3 regions of the Pseudomonas sp. EB271-G4-1 genome follow, and region 1 is predicted to be linked to each of the others. Evidence: predicted binding sites of a transcription regulator. Region 1 holds the regulator's gene; each other region holds the start of a gene.
What was found. The regulator FliA, encoded in region 1, starts transcription of late flagellar genes. The targets are predictions, from matches to a motif close to CTAAAGTTTNNNNNNNNNNNGCCGNTAA.
Positions count from the first base shown of each region.

Region 2: the regulator FliA is predicted to act here: its motif matches at 2,665-2,692, upstream of flgM (flagellar biosynthesis anti-sigma factor FlgM).
Region 3: the regulator FliA is predicted to act here: its motif matches at 2,087-2,114, upstream of motA (flagellar motor stator protein MotA).

Region 1 covers NZ_JBYTEO010000026.1:45,887-51,689, reverse strand. The annotation lists gene AC3WWR_RS14950 (chemotaxis protein CheA) at 1-983, opposite strand, end outside; gene AC3WWR_RS14945 (protein phosphatase CheZ) at 1,029-1,817, opposite strand; gene AC3WWR_RS14940 (chemotaxis response regulator CheY) at 1,837-2,208, opposite strand; gene fliA (RNA polymerase sigma factor FliA) at 2,375-3,115, opposite strand; gene fleN (flagellar synthesis regulator FleN) at 3,112-3,942, opposite strand; gene flhF (flagellar biosynthesis GTPase FlhF) at 4,059-5,390, opposite strand; gene flhA (flagellar biosynthesis protein FlhA) at 5,402-5,803, opposite strand, start outside.
Region 2 covers NZ_JBYTEO010000106.1:4,290-10,092, reverse strand. The annotation lists gene cheR (protein-glutamate O-methyltransferase CheR) at 1-739, opposite strand, end outside; gene AC3WWR_RS29775 (chemotaxis protein CheV) at 786-1,718, opposite strand; gene flgA (flagellar basal body P-ring formation chaperone FlgA) at 1,800-2,561, shown strand; gene flgM (flagellar biosynthesis anti-sigma factor FlgM) at 2,728-3,054, shown strand; gene AC3WWR_RS29760 (flagella synthesis protein FlgN) at 3,103-3,570, shown strand; gene AC3WWR_RS29755 (flagellar brake protein) at 3,662-4,408, shown strand; gene AC3WWR_RS29750 (MFS transporter) at 4,473-5,803, opposite strand, start outside.
Region 3 covers NZ_JBYTEO010000002.1:206,917-212,719, reverse strand. The annotation lists gene AC3WWR_RS01945 (toll/interleukin-1 receptor domain-containing protein) at 1-17, shown strand, start outside; gene motB (flagellar motor protein MotB) at 147-1,163, opposite strand; gene motA (flagellar motor stator protein MotA) at 1,167-2,018, opposite strand; gene AC3WWR_RS01930 (HDOD domain-containing protein) at 2,185-3,723, shown strand; gene AC3WWR_RS01925 (rhodanese-like domain-containing protein) at 3,766-4,581, shown strand; gene asd (archaetidylserine decarboxylase) at 4,600-5,460, shown strand; gene serB (phosphoserine phosphatase SerB) at 5,588-5,803, opposite strand, start outside.

The DNA.
Region 1 (5,803 bases):
GCGACAACCTTGGCGGTCGATGCCGCCACGGAGGCGTTCGAGCTGCTGGCCGTTGTCGCGGTGCCGACTTCGCTGAACTTGCCTTTGCCGTGCAATTCGTCGAGCAGTGCCTCGAATTCATGATCGCTGATCAGATCACTGCCGGCCGCCGCTGCGGTTGGCGCTGCCGGTGCTGGAACAGAGGCAATGGCCGACTCCAGCGCCTCAACGGCAAAGTTACCCTTGCCATGCAGCTGGTCGAGCAAGGCCTCGAATTCTTCGTCGGTGATGTCGGCGCTATCGCCCGCCTCTTTCGCCGCTGACGCCTCTGGCGGCGCGGCGGGTGCCGGGGCCACTGCATCGACGGCGAACTTGCCCTTGCCGTGCAGTTGATCGAGCAACGACTCGAACTCGGCGTCGGTAATTTCGTCGCTGGCAGGCACTTCGCTGGCGGGTGCTGGAACAACTGCCGGCGCCTCGGCCTGAGCCTTCACGGCGTTCAGCGAGTCCAGCAATTGTTCGAATTCGTTATCGGTGATATCGCCTGAATCGGCAGCAACCACAGGCGCTTCGACCTCTGGAGCAACAGGCGCAGCAGCCACTTCGTCAGCCGATTGCGGCTCGGCCAGACGCGCCAGTGCCGCCAGCAGCTCAGGTGTTGCAGCCGTGACCGGACTACGCTCGCGCACTTCGCTGAACATGCCGTTCACCGCATCCAGCGCTTCGAGGACCACGTCCATCAATTCCGAGTCGACGCGACGTTCGCCCTTGCGCAGGATGTCGAACACGTTCTCGGCGATGTGGCAGCACTCCACCAGCTCGTTGAGCTGGAGGAAGCCGGCGCCCCCTTTTACAGTGTGAAAACCGCGAAAAATTGCATTGAGCAAGTCCGCATCATCCGGACGGCTTTCCAGCTCGACCAGTTGCTCGGACAGTTGCTCTAGAATCTCGCCGGCCTCAACCAGGAAATCCTGAAGGATCTCTTCATCGGCGCCGAAGCTCATTAAGGGGGTGCTCCTACAGGTCTAAAAACCCAAAAAACCTGAACTTTAAAAACCCAGGCTGGATAGCAAATCGTCCACATCGTCCTGACCGGACATAACGTCTTCTCTTTTATCGGCATGAATCTGCGGACCTTCACCCTTGGAGAGATGTTTTTGTGGATCTTTTTCTGCAAGCATTGCCGCACGGTCATGTTCGATGCCCGCAAAGCGGTCCACCTGACTGGCCATCAGCACGAGCTTGAGCAGGTTGCTTTCCACTTCGGTGACCAGTTGGGTCACACGCTTGATCACCTGGCCGGTAAGGTCCTGGTAATCCTGGGCGAGCAGAATGTCGTTGAGGTTGCTGGACACGGCGCGATTGTCTGCGCTGCTGCGCGCCAGGAAACCATCGACGCGCCGGGCCAGTTCACGAAACTCTTCGGCCCCGACTTCGCGCCGCATGAACCGTCCCCAGTCGGCGCTCAAGCCCTGCGCCTCTTCAGCCAGGCCGTTGACCAATGGCGTGGCGTTTTCCACCAGGTCCATGGTGCGGTTGGCGGCGGCTTCCGTCAGTTTGACCACATACCCCAGGCGCTCGGTGGCGTCGGTGATCTGTGACACTTCCTCGGCTTGCGGCATGTGCGGGTCAATCTGGAAATTGACGATCGCGCTATGCAGCTCGCGGGTGAGCTTGCCCACTTCCTGATACAAGCCACGGTCACGGGTCTGGTTGAGCTCATGGATCAATTGCACAGCATCGCCGAACCTGCCCTTTTCAAGGCTCGCGACCAATTCAACGGCGTGTTTTTTCAGGGTCGATTCAAAATCGCCCTGGGATGACTCGTTATGCTCCATAGCTCCCCCGTGGCGCAGTTCAACCGATGCGTTCGAAAATCTTCTCGATTTTTTCTTTCAACGCCTGGGCCGTGAAGGGTTTGACCACATAGCCATTTACGCCGGCCTGGGCCGCTTCGATGATCTGCTCGCGCTTGGCTTCGGCAGTCACCATCAGCACTGGCAGGTGCTTGAGTTTTTCATCGGCGCGCACATGACGCAGCAGATCGATACCGGTCATGCCAGGCATGTTCCAGTCCGTCACCAGAAAGTCGATGCTCCCGCTGTTGAGTACCGGAATGGCGGTAGTGCCATCGTCGGCCTCGACCGTGTTGGTGAACCCAAGGTCACGCAACAGGTTCTTGATGATCCGCCGCATCGTTGAGAAGTCATCAACGATGAGGATTTTCATGTTCTTGTCCAATTCGACCTCCAAGCAGACTAAAACGCGCCCAGCACCTGGACACGCCATTTCTATCAATCTGGCAAAACACTCGATGACTGTTTGGGATACAACGGATCGAGACCGGCGCGGTTCATTACCCCACCAGCCGCGTCGCAGTGCCCCCACACTGCCTTCAGCGCGCTCGCCACTCTCCCAGACGCCCCCGCAAACGGGCCGCGCACTGGCTGTGTAACTGGCTGACCCGGGATTCGCTGACCCCCAGGACTTCGCCGATTTCCTTGAGATTCAATTCTTCGTCGTAATACAACGCCAACACCAATCGCTCGCGCTCCGGCAAGTTGGCGATCGCGTCCGCCAGCGCCGCCTGGAAGCGTTCATCTTCCAGATCGCGAGACGGTTCCAGATGCGCACTGGCGCCATCCTCGTGCAGCCCTTCGTGTTCGCCGTCCTGCAACAGGTCGTCGAAACTGAACAGCCGACTGCCCAGGGTGTCGTTCAAAATCCCGTAGTAATCGTCAAGACTCAATTGGAGTTCGGCCGCAACTTCGTGATCTTTAGCGTCACGCCCGGTTTTAGCTTCAATCGAGCGAATCGCGTCGCTGACCATCCGCGTATTGCGGTGGACCGAACGAGGCGCCCAGTCGCCCTTGCGCACTTCATCGAGCATGGCGCCGCGGATGCGGATGCCCGCGTAGGTTTCGAAACTCGCGCCTTTGCTGGCGTCGTATTTGGTCGAGACTTCCAGCAGGCCGATCATCCCGGCCTGGATCAGGTCTTCGACCTGGACACTGGCCGGCAGTCGTGCCAGCAAGTGATAGGCAATGCGTTTAACCAGCGGCGCGTAACGCTCGATCAGCTCGTACTGCGCGTCACGCGCCGATGCCTTGTAGAGGTTGTAACCGCTTGCGGTCATAGCACGGGTCCTGCCGTCTGTTGCACGAGGCGCTCGACGAAGAATTCCAGGTGCCCGCGCGGGTTGGCGGGCAGTGGCCAGGTATCGACCTTCTGCGCGATCGCCTTGAATGCCAGCGAGCACTTGGAGCGCGGGAAGGCCTCGTAGACGGCGCGCTGCTTCTGCACGGCCTTGCGCACGCTTTCGTCGTACGGCACCGCACCGACATATTGCAAGGCGACGTCGAGGAAGCGGTCGGTGACCTTGGTCAACTTGGCGAACAGGTTGCGCCCTTCCTGGGGGCTCTGCGCCATGTTGGCCAGCACCCGGAAACGGTTCATGCCGTAATCGCGGTTGAGCAATTTGATCAACGCGTAGGCGTCAGTGATCGAGGTCGGCTCGTCGCAGACCACCAGCAACACTTCCTGGGCCGCGCGCACGAAGCTGACCACCGACTCGCCAATGCCCGCAGCGGTGTCGATCACCAGCACGTCGAGATTGTCGCCAATGTCGCTGAAGGCCTGGATCAGGCCGGCATGCTGCGCCGGGCTCAAGTGAACCATGCTCTGGGTGCCGGACGCCGCCGGAACGATGCGGATGCCGCCGGGCCCCTGCAACAGCACGTCGCGCAATTCACAGCGGCCTTCAATCACGTCGGCCAGGGTACGTTTGGGTGTCAGCCCCAACAGAACGTCGACATTCGCCAGCCCAAGGTCAGCGTCCAGCAACATGACGCGCCGGCCAAGCTCAGCCAAAGCCAGGGACAAGTTCACTGACACGTTAGTTTTGCCGACGCCACCTTTGCCGCCGGTCACCGCGATCACCTGTACAGGATGCATGCTGCCCATGTTATTTCTTTACCTTGTTCTGCATAGACGGGGCCACATAACTGGCTGCGCGTTCACAATCGGAACAATGCATGGCAGGCCATCGATGTAGGGTATAAAAACTATTCATTGTTACCTCAGCCAACCTGCTTGGTCGGACTGTGGTAGATATCAGCGAACATGTCAGCCATGGCCTCTTCGCTGGGTTCTTCCTGCATTTGCACGCTGACGGCCCGACTGACCAGTTGATGACGACGCGGCAGATGCAGATCATCTGGAATCCGCGGGCCATCGGTCAGGTAGGCCACCGGCAATTCATGGCTGATGGCCAGACTCAACACTTCGCCCAGACTTGCCGTTTCATCCAGTTTAGTCAGGATGCAGCCAGCGAGCCCGCAACGCTTGTAACTGTGATAAGCAGCGGTTAGAACCTGTTTCTGGCTGGTGGTTGCCAGGACCAGGTAATTTTTTGACTTGATGCCTCGACCGGCCAGGCTTTCGAGCTGCATGCGCAGGGCCGGATCGCTGGCTTGCAGGCCGGCGGTATCGATCAGCACCACGCGCTTGCGCAACAAAGGGTCCAGCGCCTGGACCAATGACTGGTTCGGATCGACGTGGGTCACCGGCACATTGAGGATCCGCCCGAGGGTCTTGAGCTGCTCCTGGGCACCGATGCGAAAGCTGTCCATGCTCACCAGGGCAATGTTCTGCGCGCCGTACTTGAGCACGTAACGGGCCGCCAGCTTGGCCAGGGTGGTGGTCTTGCCCATGCCGGCCGGGCCGACCATGGCAATCACGCCGCCCTCTTCCAGCGGTTCCATTTCCGGCGTGACAATCATCCGCGCCAGGTGCGCCAGCAACATGCGCCAGGCCTGACGGGGTTCTTCAATTTCGCTGACCAGCGCCAGCAGGTCCCGCGACAACGGGCCGGACAGGCCAATGCGCTGCAGGCGACGCCACAGGTTCGCCTGGTCCGGGCGGCTGCCCTGCAGCTGGTTCCAGGCGAGGGAACCGAGTTGTACTTCCATCAGTTCGCGCAGGCTGTTGAGTTCCGAACGCATCGAGTCGAAGACCCGCGTATCGATAGTCGCCGCCGGGGCCGGTGTCGGCGCGGGACGGCGCGGCTCGGCCAGGGTCGGTTCGATCAGCGGCTCGGCAGCCGTCAGCGGCAGGCCGGCAAACAACTGGCGATTAGTGCTCTTGTCGCTATCGCCTTCGCCCTCGCCTCGCAGGCTCAATTCGGCCTGGGCGTTGACGATGCGCGACTGGGTCTTGCGCAGCTCGTCCTCGAGTTCCATGTTCGGAACGCGAGGGGCCAGCGCCGACAGTTGGTAATCCAGGGCAGCCGTAATCTCGACGCCACCGGCGATGCGGCGGTTGCCAATGATCGCGGCATCGGCGCCCAGCTCATCGCGAACCAGCTTCATGGCCTGACGCATATCGGCGGCGAAGAAACGCTTAACTTGCATGAATCACTACCTCAGCCGTTGGGCCCTACTGTCGCAACGATGGTCACTTGCTTGTTGTCAGGAATTTCCTGATAAGCCAACACATGCAAACCCGGGACTGCGAGCCGGCCAAATCGCGAGAGCATCGCGCGAACCGGACCGGCCACCAGCAGAATCACCGGTTGACCTTGCATCTCCTGCCGCTGCGCCGCATCGATCAACGAGCGCTGCAGCTTCTCAGCCATGCTTGGCTCCAGCAGAACCCCCTCTTCAGAGCCTTGTCCTGCCTTCTGCAGACTATTGAGCAATATTTGTTCCAACCTGGGTTCCAGCGTGATCACTGGCAGCTCGGAGTCAGTGCCTACAATGCTTTGCACGATTGCGCGGGATACGCCGACACGCACCGCGGCGACCAGCGCGGCGGTATCTTGACT
Region 2 (5,803 bases), on a different contig from region 1:
ACAGATAACCTCCCGGCTTCAACGTGCTGTGAATGCGCAAAAGGATGTCCTTCTTCACTTCGGCGGAGAAGTAGATCAGCACATTGCGACAGAACACGATGTCGAACTTGCCAAGGCCGGCGTAGCTGTCCAGCAGGTTGAACGAGCGAAACTCGACCCTGCTCTTGATCGGCGCCTTGATGGCCCAGCGCCCCGGCCCCTTGGGGTCGAAATAACGCTGCAGCCGCTCGGGAGACAAGCCGCGACCGATGGCCAGGCTGTCGTACTCGCCGGTCTTGCAGTTGTTCAGCATGGTGCCCGACAGGTCGGTCGCAACGATCTGTACGCCCATTCTCAACTGCCCGGCATTGAACCGCTCGAACTCATCGATGGACATCGACAGCGAATACGGTTCCTGACCCGACGAGCAGGCCGCCGACCAGATCCGCAGACGCTGACCGGGGCTGGCCTTGATCGCTTCGGGCAGCACCTTGTTTTTCAAGACTTCAAACGGATAGGTATCACGAAACCACAGGGTTTCGTTGGTCGTCATTGCATCCACCACCATCTCGCGCAACCCGCTGCGCGGCTGGGTCTGAATGCGCTGGACCAGCTCACCCAGGGACTTGATGCCTTGCTGCTCCATCAGTTTGTTGAGACGGCTGGAGACTAGATATTGCTTGTTTTCACCGAGCAAAATGCCACAGGCTTTTTCCAGGAACACCCGGAACTGTTCGAAATCCAAATTACCCGTAGACAATGCTGCCGCCTCTAAAATCGTGTTGACTGCCGGGGGCCGAACGCCCCTAGCTGATGTCTGCTGCCTTGATCCGGTCGACTACCCGGGATGCCAGGTCATCAGGACGGAACTTGGCCAGGAAGTCATCGGCACCGACCTTCCTGACCATCGCCTGATTGAATACACCCGACAACGAAGTATGCAGGATGATATGAAGCTTTTGCATGCGAGGGTCGTTGCGGATCTCCGCCGTGAGGGTGTATCCGTCCATTTCCGGCATCTCGATGTCGGAAATCATCATCAGGAACTCCTCCTCTGGCCTCTTGCCCTCGTCGACCAGTTTGCGCAGGTAATCCAGCGCTTGGCGACCGTCGTTCAACGCCACCACTTCAACACCGACCGTTTGCAGGCACCGGGTGACCTGTTTGCGCGCCACTGACGAATCATCGACCGTCAGCACGCGCAAGGAGAGCGCCTTGTGCTGGGTCTCGACATCCACCACGCCAGCGGAGATCGCTTCCGGGGTCGGCGCCACTTCCGCCAGTACCTTTTCGACGTCGATGATTTCCACCAACTGGTTGTCGACCCGGGTCACCGCCGTCAGGTAGTGATCACGTCCGGTGCCCTTGGGTGGTGGATGAATCTCCTCCCAGTTCATGTTGACGATGCGTTCCACCGAGCGAACCAGGAATCCCTGGGTCTTGGTGTTGTACTCCGTGATGATCACGAAGGGGTTGTTCTTGTCCTTCAAGCCACCGGAACCGGTCGCCATCGCCAGATCAAGGATCGGAATGGTCGCCCCCCGAATATTTGCCACGCCACACACGACAGGACTGGACTTGGGCATCAGCGTCAGTTTGGGGCATTGCAGCACCTCCCGCACCTTGAACACGTTGATCCCATACAGCTGCTGGCCGTCGAGACGGAACAACAGCAACTCAAGGCGATTTTGCCCCACCAGTTGCGTGCGCTGGTTCACCGAATCCATTACACCAGCCATGCCTGACTCCTACGCCAACGCTAAGTGTTGTTGCGACGCGCCTTCTTCACTAAACGGCACGGCGCTTGCTTTTTACATGTCATGAACTCAGAACCGACATTATTCCGACGCCTGACCACCCGCTGCCGCCAATGGCTGGGGGTGTTGTCGGCTGTTTGCCTGTTCAACGCTGGCAGCCCTGCCCTTGCTGACGCGGTTACCTTGCCTGACATGCTTATCGGCGTCACCCAGGGCTTTCTTGAATTCACCGTAGAGGACTATCTGGCGACCAGTCAAACCCAGGGTCGCTATGAAATCCAGGTAAACCCGCTCGATCCGCGTCTGCGCATGCCGATGTGCGACAAGGAATTGACAGCCACGCTGGAGAGTCCGGCCAAGCCCTTGGGCCGCGTAACGGTCAAGGTTCGCTGTGAGGGAACATCCCCCTGGACAGTCTTCGTGCCCGCTCAAGTACGCCTGTTTCGCGAGGTCGTCACGACCACCCGGCCACTGCGCCGCGCCGGTATTATCGAGCCGCAGGACGTCACGCTGCGCGAGCGCGATATCAGCCTGCTTAACCAGGGGTACCTGACTGCCGTGGACCAGGCTGTCGGGCAGCGACTTACCCGACCAATGGTCAACGATCAGGTCATCAGCCTGGTGCACATCGAACAAGCGGAAGTGATACGCAAGGGCGACCAGGTAGTGATTACCGCCCGCAGTGGTACGCTCAGCGTGCGAATGCCCGGCGAGGCATTGGCCAGTGGCGGCCTGAGCGAACAGATTCGAGTCAAGAATCTCAATTCCAAACGGGTCATCAAGGCACAGGTGATCGCACCAGGCCAGGTGGAAGTGTCCATGTAGGATTTACTGTGGGTGAAGATGTGGCGCCGGCCTCGGCGGTTCCCTAAACTGTGTGCCAGGCACGGCAAGCGCTGGCGCGCGCAAGCTCATTTGATGAATGAGCCTAAAGTTTTTCAGGGAATGGCCGAAAACATGGCAAGCGTCCAAATTCCCAGAGGTTTTTAACATGGTTATCGATTTCAGCCGATTGAACAGCTCCCCGTCAGTCACGGGCAGTACACGTACCAGCGCCGCCAGGGAAACCGCCGAATCCGGCAAACCTGGCGAGCCTGCCTCCGCGGCGGAACAGGCCAGTACCGTCCAGAGCGGGGAGTCGGTACATCTGAGCAATGAGGCGCAACAGTTGCAAAAGATCTCCGATACGCTGCGTGATCAGCCTGTCGTCGACAAATCCCGCGTAGCTGAGTTGAAAGCAGCTATCGCCGATGGCAGCTATAAAGTCGACAGCAACCGTGTAGCCAGCAAACTGCTCAACTTCGAAGCCCAGCGCTAGGCCTAGGCCCGCGCCAGGCTTTTGGACGCTTAAACCCCAAGGCCAGCCATGCACGACACTAATTTACTGCAACTGATCACCGACGACCTTGCTCCAGCGCAACGCTTGCTGGAATTACTGCACACCGAATTCCTCGCCCTGCACGGCCGCGACATGCGGTTGCTGGAAGAAATCCTGGCGCGCAAGCAGGCATTGGTCATCGAACTCGATCAGCATGGCCGCAGACGCAGTGAGATTCTTGCCAGCCTCAACTTGCCAGCCAACCGCAGCGGTCTGGAGCAACTGGCCAGTCAATCGAGCATTGGTCAAGAACTGCTGGTGCAAAGTGATGCGCTGACCGACCTGTTGGCTCAATGCCACGCCGCCAACGCGGACAATGGACAATCGATCCTTGTACAGCAGGCCGCCACGGCCACCCAGCTGAGAATCCTTAACGGCGGTGACCAGCCCGCGCTCTATGACGCCAGCGGATCATTCTCCCGATTAGTGAAACCACGCCCGCTCAGTCAGGCTTGAGCCTGTCGATAAGCCCGCTCTATCAAGACGCGAAACATGATGGCAAAATGCTGCTTGCCGTAGTCAACATTTGTCTGGAGATTGATTAGCCGTGTCCAATGCCTTAAACGCGGAAGATGCTCCGCAGCCACCCAAGGTGCTCAGAACGCCCCTGGAAATCTCCGGCAATTTGCGCCAATTGCTAGACAGCCATGACCCGCTGATAATCACGTTCCACGAGCGCAGCCAGCGCTTCCAGAGCTATCTGGTGGACCTTGATCGTGAGCGCAACATGATTGCCCTGGACGAAATGATTCCCCGCGATGGCGAACGTTTCCTGCTGGCCGGCGAACCCTTCAAAGTCGAAGGTTTTCATGAAGGCGTGCGCATCGCGTGGGAAAGCAATGGCCCGCTGACCATCGACGAATCCAACGGCAGCCGTTGCTACCGTGGCACCCTGCCCGATGAAGTCGTCTACCACCAGCGCCGCAATGCATTCCGCGCTGCCTTGAAATTGGCCCAACTGGTCAACGTCAATCTGGACGGTGAAAAACTCAAGGCATCGATCAGCGGCAAGCTGCTGGACATCTCCGCCACTGGCTGCAAGTTGCGCTTTGAAGGCGATATCACCGGCAGCCTGCAACTGGGTCAGGTTTACGACCGTTTCAACGCCGATCTGCCTTTCGGCAAAATGACGGCACCGGTTGAACTGCGCTACCTGCACTTTGAAGAAAAGATCTCCACCACTTTCGCTGGCGTTCGTTTCCACAACATGAGCGGACTGGTGCAACGTCAGGTCGAGCGGTTCGTCTACCAGCTGCAACGCGAAGCGCGGCGCTTCGACAAAGACGACTTCTGAGGCAACGCTTCAAGCAAAAACGGGCAGCCCCTTGCGGTGACTGCCCGTTTTTTTTGCCTGAATGTCAGGGCCTGGCCTCGGTAAAACTCTGCTCCCTGCCAGAATCCGGTTCTTGCGGGGGAGGATCGGTTTCCGGTTCCGGTTCCGGTTCCGGACTCGGATCGGAGGGAAGTGGATTCTGCATCTGATCCTGCACCACCTGCTCGTCCACCCTTGGATCCAGCGCCGCCACAAGTGGTGAACTCGACATACTGTCTGGCATGGCGACGTGATGCAGCGGTGCGTCGTCCACCTGATGCAAATTGGTCACCGCTTTCGGACGAATTCGCCACACCAGCACCAACGCGAAGAAACTGAAGAACGCATAGAGCATCTGGCTGCCGAACAACTTCATCAGCACGCCCGCCACCAGCGGACCGATGCTGGCGCCAACGCCGTAGGTCACCAGCAACATCGCCGTCAACGATACACGTCGATCGCCCTCGACATGGTCATTGGAGAAGGCCACTGCCAACGGATACAGGCAGAACTGGACCAACGAGCAAAGGAACCCGGCAACGAACAGGACCTCCAGCGGCACCCGCTCCATGATCGCCAACGGCAAGGCAGCCAACGCCAGGCTAAACGCAAAACAGCGAATCAACAGCGCCCGGTCATAGCGATCGGACAACCATCCCAACGGCCACTGCACCAGCAACCCGGCAAAAATGCAGCTACCCATGAACAGGCCGACCTGCTCCGTGGACAGCCCTTGCTGGGAGGCGTACAGCGGTGCCAGACCGTAGAACGAGCCGACAATCAGGCCTGCGCCCAGGACGGTACTCAATGACTGTGGCACCCGCTTGATAAAGAACCGCGGCTCCATCGGTGCGGGATGCAAAGGCGCCGGGTGAATCCGTCGGGTCAGGGCCACCGGCACCAGGCAAAGCGTGAAACATAGGGCTACCAGCATCAGCAGTTCCAACCCCAGCCCCGGGTGCATGACCAGAATCAACTGACCCAGCACCAACCCCAGGTAGGAGGCGATCATGTATCCGCTGAACACCAGGCCGCGCTGCTTGGCATCGGCCTGCTCATTGAGCCAGCTCTCGATGACCATGTACTGGCACATCATGCCGAGACCGACGATCACCCGCAGGAACAACCAGGCAGGCAACCAGTCCACCAGGCCATGGCCCAGCACCGCCGCGCCGACTATCCCGGCGCAGGCCGAATAGGCTCGAATATGCCCGACCCGGGCTATCAACCGATGGCCGATCTTGCCGCCCAGCACCAGGCCGAAATAGTTGGCAGCCATCAACGCGCCGACCCACAGGCTATCGACATGATCGGCAGCCAGGCGCAAAGCCAGGTAAGTACTCAGCAGGCCCGAGCCGATCAACATCATCAGCGACG
Region 3 (5,803 bases), on a different contig from region 1:
TCATTCGCGGTTTCTGATTTTCTCACCCACCCCCTGTAGGAGCCGGCTTGCTGGCGATAGACTCAAATGCGCCGAGTGCATCCAGGCAGCACGCGTTATCGTCAACGACCATCGCCAGCAAGCCGGCCCCAACAGCCAGTGTCAGGTCACTGCTTGGCCGGCTCACCCGGCTTCGGCGCCGGGTCATCGAACAGGTTCAAGCGCTCACGCAATTCGTGGGCCGGCAGCGGCTCCTTGTCCGCCGGCAATGCGTTCGGATCGACCGGTGCAGCCGGAGCGACAGAACCTTGCGGTACATCGGGAGCAGGCTCGGCGCCTTGCGAACCTTCGATGGCACGCTGTGCCTTCTTGGTCAGCACAACAATGTCGATTCGACGGTTTACCGGGTTGAACGGATGCTCACGATCGAACAGCGCCGACGAGGCATAACCGACCACGCGCGCCACTTGCGACTCGGGATAGCTGCCCGCCACCAGTGCACGGCGCGCCGCGTTGGCACGGTTGGCCGAAAGCTCCCAGTTACCGAATTCACCGGTGCCACTGTACGGCTTGGCGTCGGTATGGCCGCTAATGCTGATCTTGTTCGGAACGGCCTTGATGGTATCGGCCATGGCCAGCAGGATGTCTTCGAAATAGGGTTTCAGGCGGGCTGAGCCTGAGTCGAACATCGGCCGGTTCTCGGCGTCCACGATCTGGATACGCAAACCGTCCGGGGTAATCTCGAACAGAATCTGGTCTTTGAATTTCTGCAGCTGCGGGTTCTCTTCGACCTTGTTCTGCAGCTCTTGCAGCAGCAGTTCCAGGCGTTCCTTCTCCACCATCTCGGCCATGCCTTCGACCTGATCGACGTCGACTGTCACCTTGTCCGGCTGCGGCTGGGTCTTCATCTCTGGGTTGAGGGTGTTGTCCGGCGCCATGGTCGGCGTGCCCCCCAGATCGATGATGTACGGCGTGCCACTTTCAGAAAAGCCGATCGGGTCCTTGAAATAACCGGCGATGGCGATCTTCTGTTCCGGAGTGGCGGTGGACAACAGCCACAACACCAGGAAGAACGCCATCATCGCTGTGGCAAAGTCGGCGAAGGCGATTTTCCAGGCGCCCCCGTGATGCCCGCCAGCGATGCGCTTGACGCGCTTGATGATTATCGGCTGATTGTTCTCCATGGCTTAACGACCGCGAACCGCTTGTTCCAGCTCGGCGAAGCTTGGACGGTGTGCCGGGTACAGAACCTTACGCCCGAACTCCACGGCCAGCGACGGCGGCATGCCGGAAGCGGAAGCCACCAGCGAAGCCTTTATAGCTTCGTAGACGTTCAGTTCTTCCTTGGCATCGTGGGCCAGGGAATGCGCCAGCGGGCCGAAGAAACCGTAGGCCGCGAGAATACCGAAGAAGGTACCGACCAGTGCCGCACCAACGTGCAGGCCGATGGACTTCTGGTCGCCCTCACCCAGCGAGGCCATGGTCACCACGATACCCAGGACCGCCGCGACGATACCGAAACCGGGCATGGCGTCGGCAATACCGTTCACCGCGTGGGACGGGTGCTCCAGGTCCTCCTTGAGGCTGTAGAGCTCCATGTCGAACAGGCCCTCCAGCTCGTGGGGCGCCATGTTGCCGGAAGACATGATGCGCAGGTAATCACAGATGAACGCGGTCATGCGCTCATCCTTGAGGACCGTCGGGTACTTGGCGAAGATCGGGCTCGCCGCGGCATCTTCGATGTCCGCTTCGATGGCCATCATGCCTTCGCGGCGGCTCTTGTTGAGAATCTCGTAGATCAGGCCCAGCACTTCAAGATAGAAGGCATGGCTGAAACGCGAACCGAACATGCTCAGGGATTTCTTGAGCACGTGCATGGTCATGTAACCAGGGTTGGCCTGCAGGAATGCACCGAGGGCCGCACCACCGATGATCATTACCTCGAAAGGCTGGATCAGGGCGGCAATCTTGCCATGGGAGAGCACGTATCCGCCGAGCACGCTCGCGAATACGACGATGATGCCGATAATTTTAGCCATAGGTAGGAGAGCACTTACTGAGTCGGGTTCAAGGTCATATTCGGAAGTTAAAAAATCTCTTCTTCTACTTATCGGCAAAACTGCGCCAGACTATAGCCAGTTCAGGCGAAAAGCTAATTTGACCCCCTCCGGGCATAGGTATTGTTGACGATGATCGCCTCCAGACATGGCTAAAAACACGAACGCCCCAACGCCAACTCCGACCACGCTCGAAGACTGGGTCAAACTTCTCGACGGTGTACGCCTGCCGGTTCCGCAGGCCAGTCACGACCGTGTCTGCCGGGCCTTGCGCGACAGTCGCAGCTCTGTGCGCAAGATTGCCGACTTGATGCAGGACAGTCCGGCCCTGGCCTTGAGCGTGATTCGCGCGGCCAACCGACACAGCCATGGCAGCATGACTGAGCCTGCGGAAAATCTTGAGGTCGCCATCAATCGCCTCGGTTTGAAACGCACCGAGGAGCTGCTCGCGCGACTGCCCGCCATGCCCCAGGGCGAGATTCCCAAAGCCCTGCGCCAGTTGCAATTGATCAGCCAGCACGCCAGCCAACAGGCCAACGGTTTTTTTGCCAGCCGCCTGGCGCGCCTGTGGCAGGACATCCATTGGGGCAGCCTGCTGTTTCTGTCACCACTGTGGCCGTTGGCGCTGACGCATCCGCACCTGCTCGAAGACTGGGAGCTGCGGGTCATTCATAAAGGCGAATCGGCGCGCACCGTCGAAAAGCAACTGTTTGGCGCTCGCCTGCTGGAGATCGGCCTGGCCCTGGTGAACCTGTGGCACCTGCCGATCTGGGTTCAACAGGGCTATCGACTGTTGCTGACCGAGCAACGGGAGCTGGTCAAAGTTCTGCGCATTGCCCGTGACAGCGAGCATCCGCTACGCCAGCAGAACCGCCTGGATGACGACCCGACCCTGCGCCGCTGGCTCAATCAACCGGCCAACACGGTACTTTTAGCCAACGGGCTGGCGCTCTCGGCGCACCATGCCTGGGACAGTCCGCACAGTGAGCGCTGGCAGTACCTGACCAGCCTCTACTTGCAAATACCGATGAGCGAGGTGCAACAACAACTGCACCAGCAAGCCGCCAACAGCGCGCGTTATCACGCCATGCCCGACCTCTGGCATCCCGCTGTCGCGCTGATCTGGCCATGGGGCACGAGCCCTGTGCATGCCAGTTTGCAGCCAGCCCCGGCACCCACCGCCGAAGACCTGGCGAAGTGGCGCAAACAATGCGCTGAGTTGCTGGTCGAGCCGAGTCGCTTCACCAACGCCATCCACCTGACCACCTCTGCCCGCGACGCACTGGTTGCCTGCGGCATGCGCAGGGTGATGATCCTGATGGCCGACCGTACTCATACCCAGCTGCGTGTGCACCAGACGGCTGGGCTGCCTGTCGAAGCATCTGGCCTGAACTTTGTCGTCAGTCAAAGCGCCGTGCTGCAACGCTTGCTCGCGCAACAGGCCCAGGTTCGCCTCACGCCGCTCAACAACGCGCAGTTTTCCGCGTTACTGCCCAACAGCCTGCGCAGCCAGTTCAGCGGCGAACACTTGTTGTTGCGTTCGCTGCTCAACAATGGACGGGTAATCATGATCGTCGTGGCAGACCAGGGTGGCGGGCCATTCTCGGACATCACCCTGCAAGCCTTCGGCAAAACCGCACAATGCATTGAAAAAGCGCTGCACAGCTTTAGCCAGCGCGGCCAATAAGGCTGCGCTACAATCCCCCCTTTTGTGCTCTGGAGACCTCACATGTCTGACTTCTCTGGCTTGCCGCTGGTGATCGAGCCGAGCGACTTGCTCTCTCGCCTCGACGCCCGCGAACTGATCCTGGTGGACTTGACCAGTCCTGCCCGCTACACCGAAGGGCACATTCCCGGCGCGCGCTTTGTCGATCCTAAACGCACGCAACTGGGGCAGGCGCCCGCCCCGGGACTGATGCCACCGCAGGCAGCACTCGAAACGTTGTTTGGAGAGCTGGGGCACAACCCCGATGCCGTCTATGTCGTTTATGACGACGAAGGTGGCGGCTGGGCCGGTCGCTTTATCTGGCTCCTGGACGTCATTGGCCACAGCAAGTATCACTATGTCGATGGCGGCCTGACGGCCTGGCTGGCAGAAGGCATGCCCATGTCAATCCAGATCCCGCCACCCGCTGGCGGCCCGGTTGCGCTGACCCTGCACGACGAACCCACGGCTACCCGCGAGTACCTGCAAAGCCGTCTCGGCGCTGCCGACCTGGCGATCTGGGATGCACGTGGGCCACTGGAGTATTCCGGCGAGAAAGTCCTGGCGGCCAAGGGCGGACACATCCCAGGCGCCGTGAATTTCGAATGGACCGCGGGCATGGACAAGGCGCGTAACCTGCGCATCCGTACCGACATGCCACAGATCCTCGAACAGCTCGGCATTACCCCTGACAAAGAAGTGATTACCCACTGCCAGACTCACCATCGATCTGGCTTCACCTATCTGGTGGCCAAGGCTCTCGGTTATCCGCGGGTCAAGGGCTACGCCGGCTCCTGGGGCGAATGGGGTAACCATCCCGACACGCCCGTAGAGATTTAAGGTTTTTAAGGACAGTTAATGAACAAGCGTCTGTTTATCGTCAGCCAATACCTGCTGCCCCACAACCTGCTCTCGCGACTGGCCGGCTGCATCGCCGAATGCCGCGTGCGCTGGTTCAAGAATGCGTTCACCGCGTGGTTCGCCAAGCGCTACCAGGTGAACATGTCCGAGGCACTGGTCGAAGACCTGACCGCCTACGAGCACTTCAACGCTTTCTTCACCCGTGCCTTGAAAGACGGCGCGCGCCCACTGGACGAGACACCGGGCGCGATCCTCAGCCCGGCGGACGGCGCCGTCAGCCAGCTCGGCCCGATTGAGCACGGCCGTGTCTTCCAGGCCAAGGGCCACAGCTTCAGCGTGCTGGAACTCTTGGGTGGCGATGCGGCGAATGCTGCGCCGTTCATGGGCGGTGATTTCGCGACTATTTATCTGTCGCCCAAGGATTACCACCGTGTGCACATGCCACTGGCCGGCACCCTGCGCGAGATGGTCTACATCCCGGGCCGCCTGTTCTCGGTCAACCAGACCACCGCTGAAAACGTTCCTGAATTGTTTGCCCGCAACGAGCGCGTGGCGTGCATTTTCGACACCGAGCGCGGGCCGATGGCCGTGGTGCTGGTGGGCGCGATGATCGTGGCATCGATCGAAACCGTGTGGGCTGGACTGGTTACGCCACCGAAACGCGAGCTGAAAACCTTCCGCTACGACGAAGCCGCACGCGCGCCGATCCACCTGGAAAAAGGTGCGGAGCTGGGTCGTTTCAAACTGGGTTCGACCGCTGTCGTGCTGTTCGGGCCGGATCAGGTGAAATGGGCTGAAGAGCTGGTAGCGGGTTCGCCGGTGCGGATGGGTCAGGGTATGGGCCTGCCGAAGGCCTGATACACACCTTTACTGTAGGAGCGAGCCTGCTCGCGATGAACCTGAGAACGACGCGGGCATTCTGAATGCCCGCGTCATCGTTGACGTCCATCGCGAGCATGCTCGCTCCTACAGGTGTTCTGCGGTGTTACAGCTGGCCGTCGCGGTCGCGGAAGCCCAGCAGGTACAGCACGCCATCCAGCCCCAGGGTGGAAATCGCCTGCTTGGCCGACTGCTTGACCAACGGTTTGGCGCGGAACGCAACGCCCAACCCGGCAATCGCCAGCATCGGCAAGTCATTGGCACCGTCGCCGACCGCAATGGTCTGCTCCAGACGCAAGCCTTCCTTATGTGCCAGTTCCTT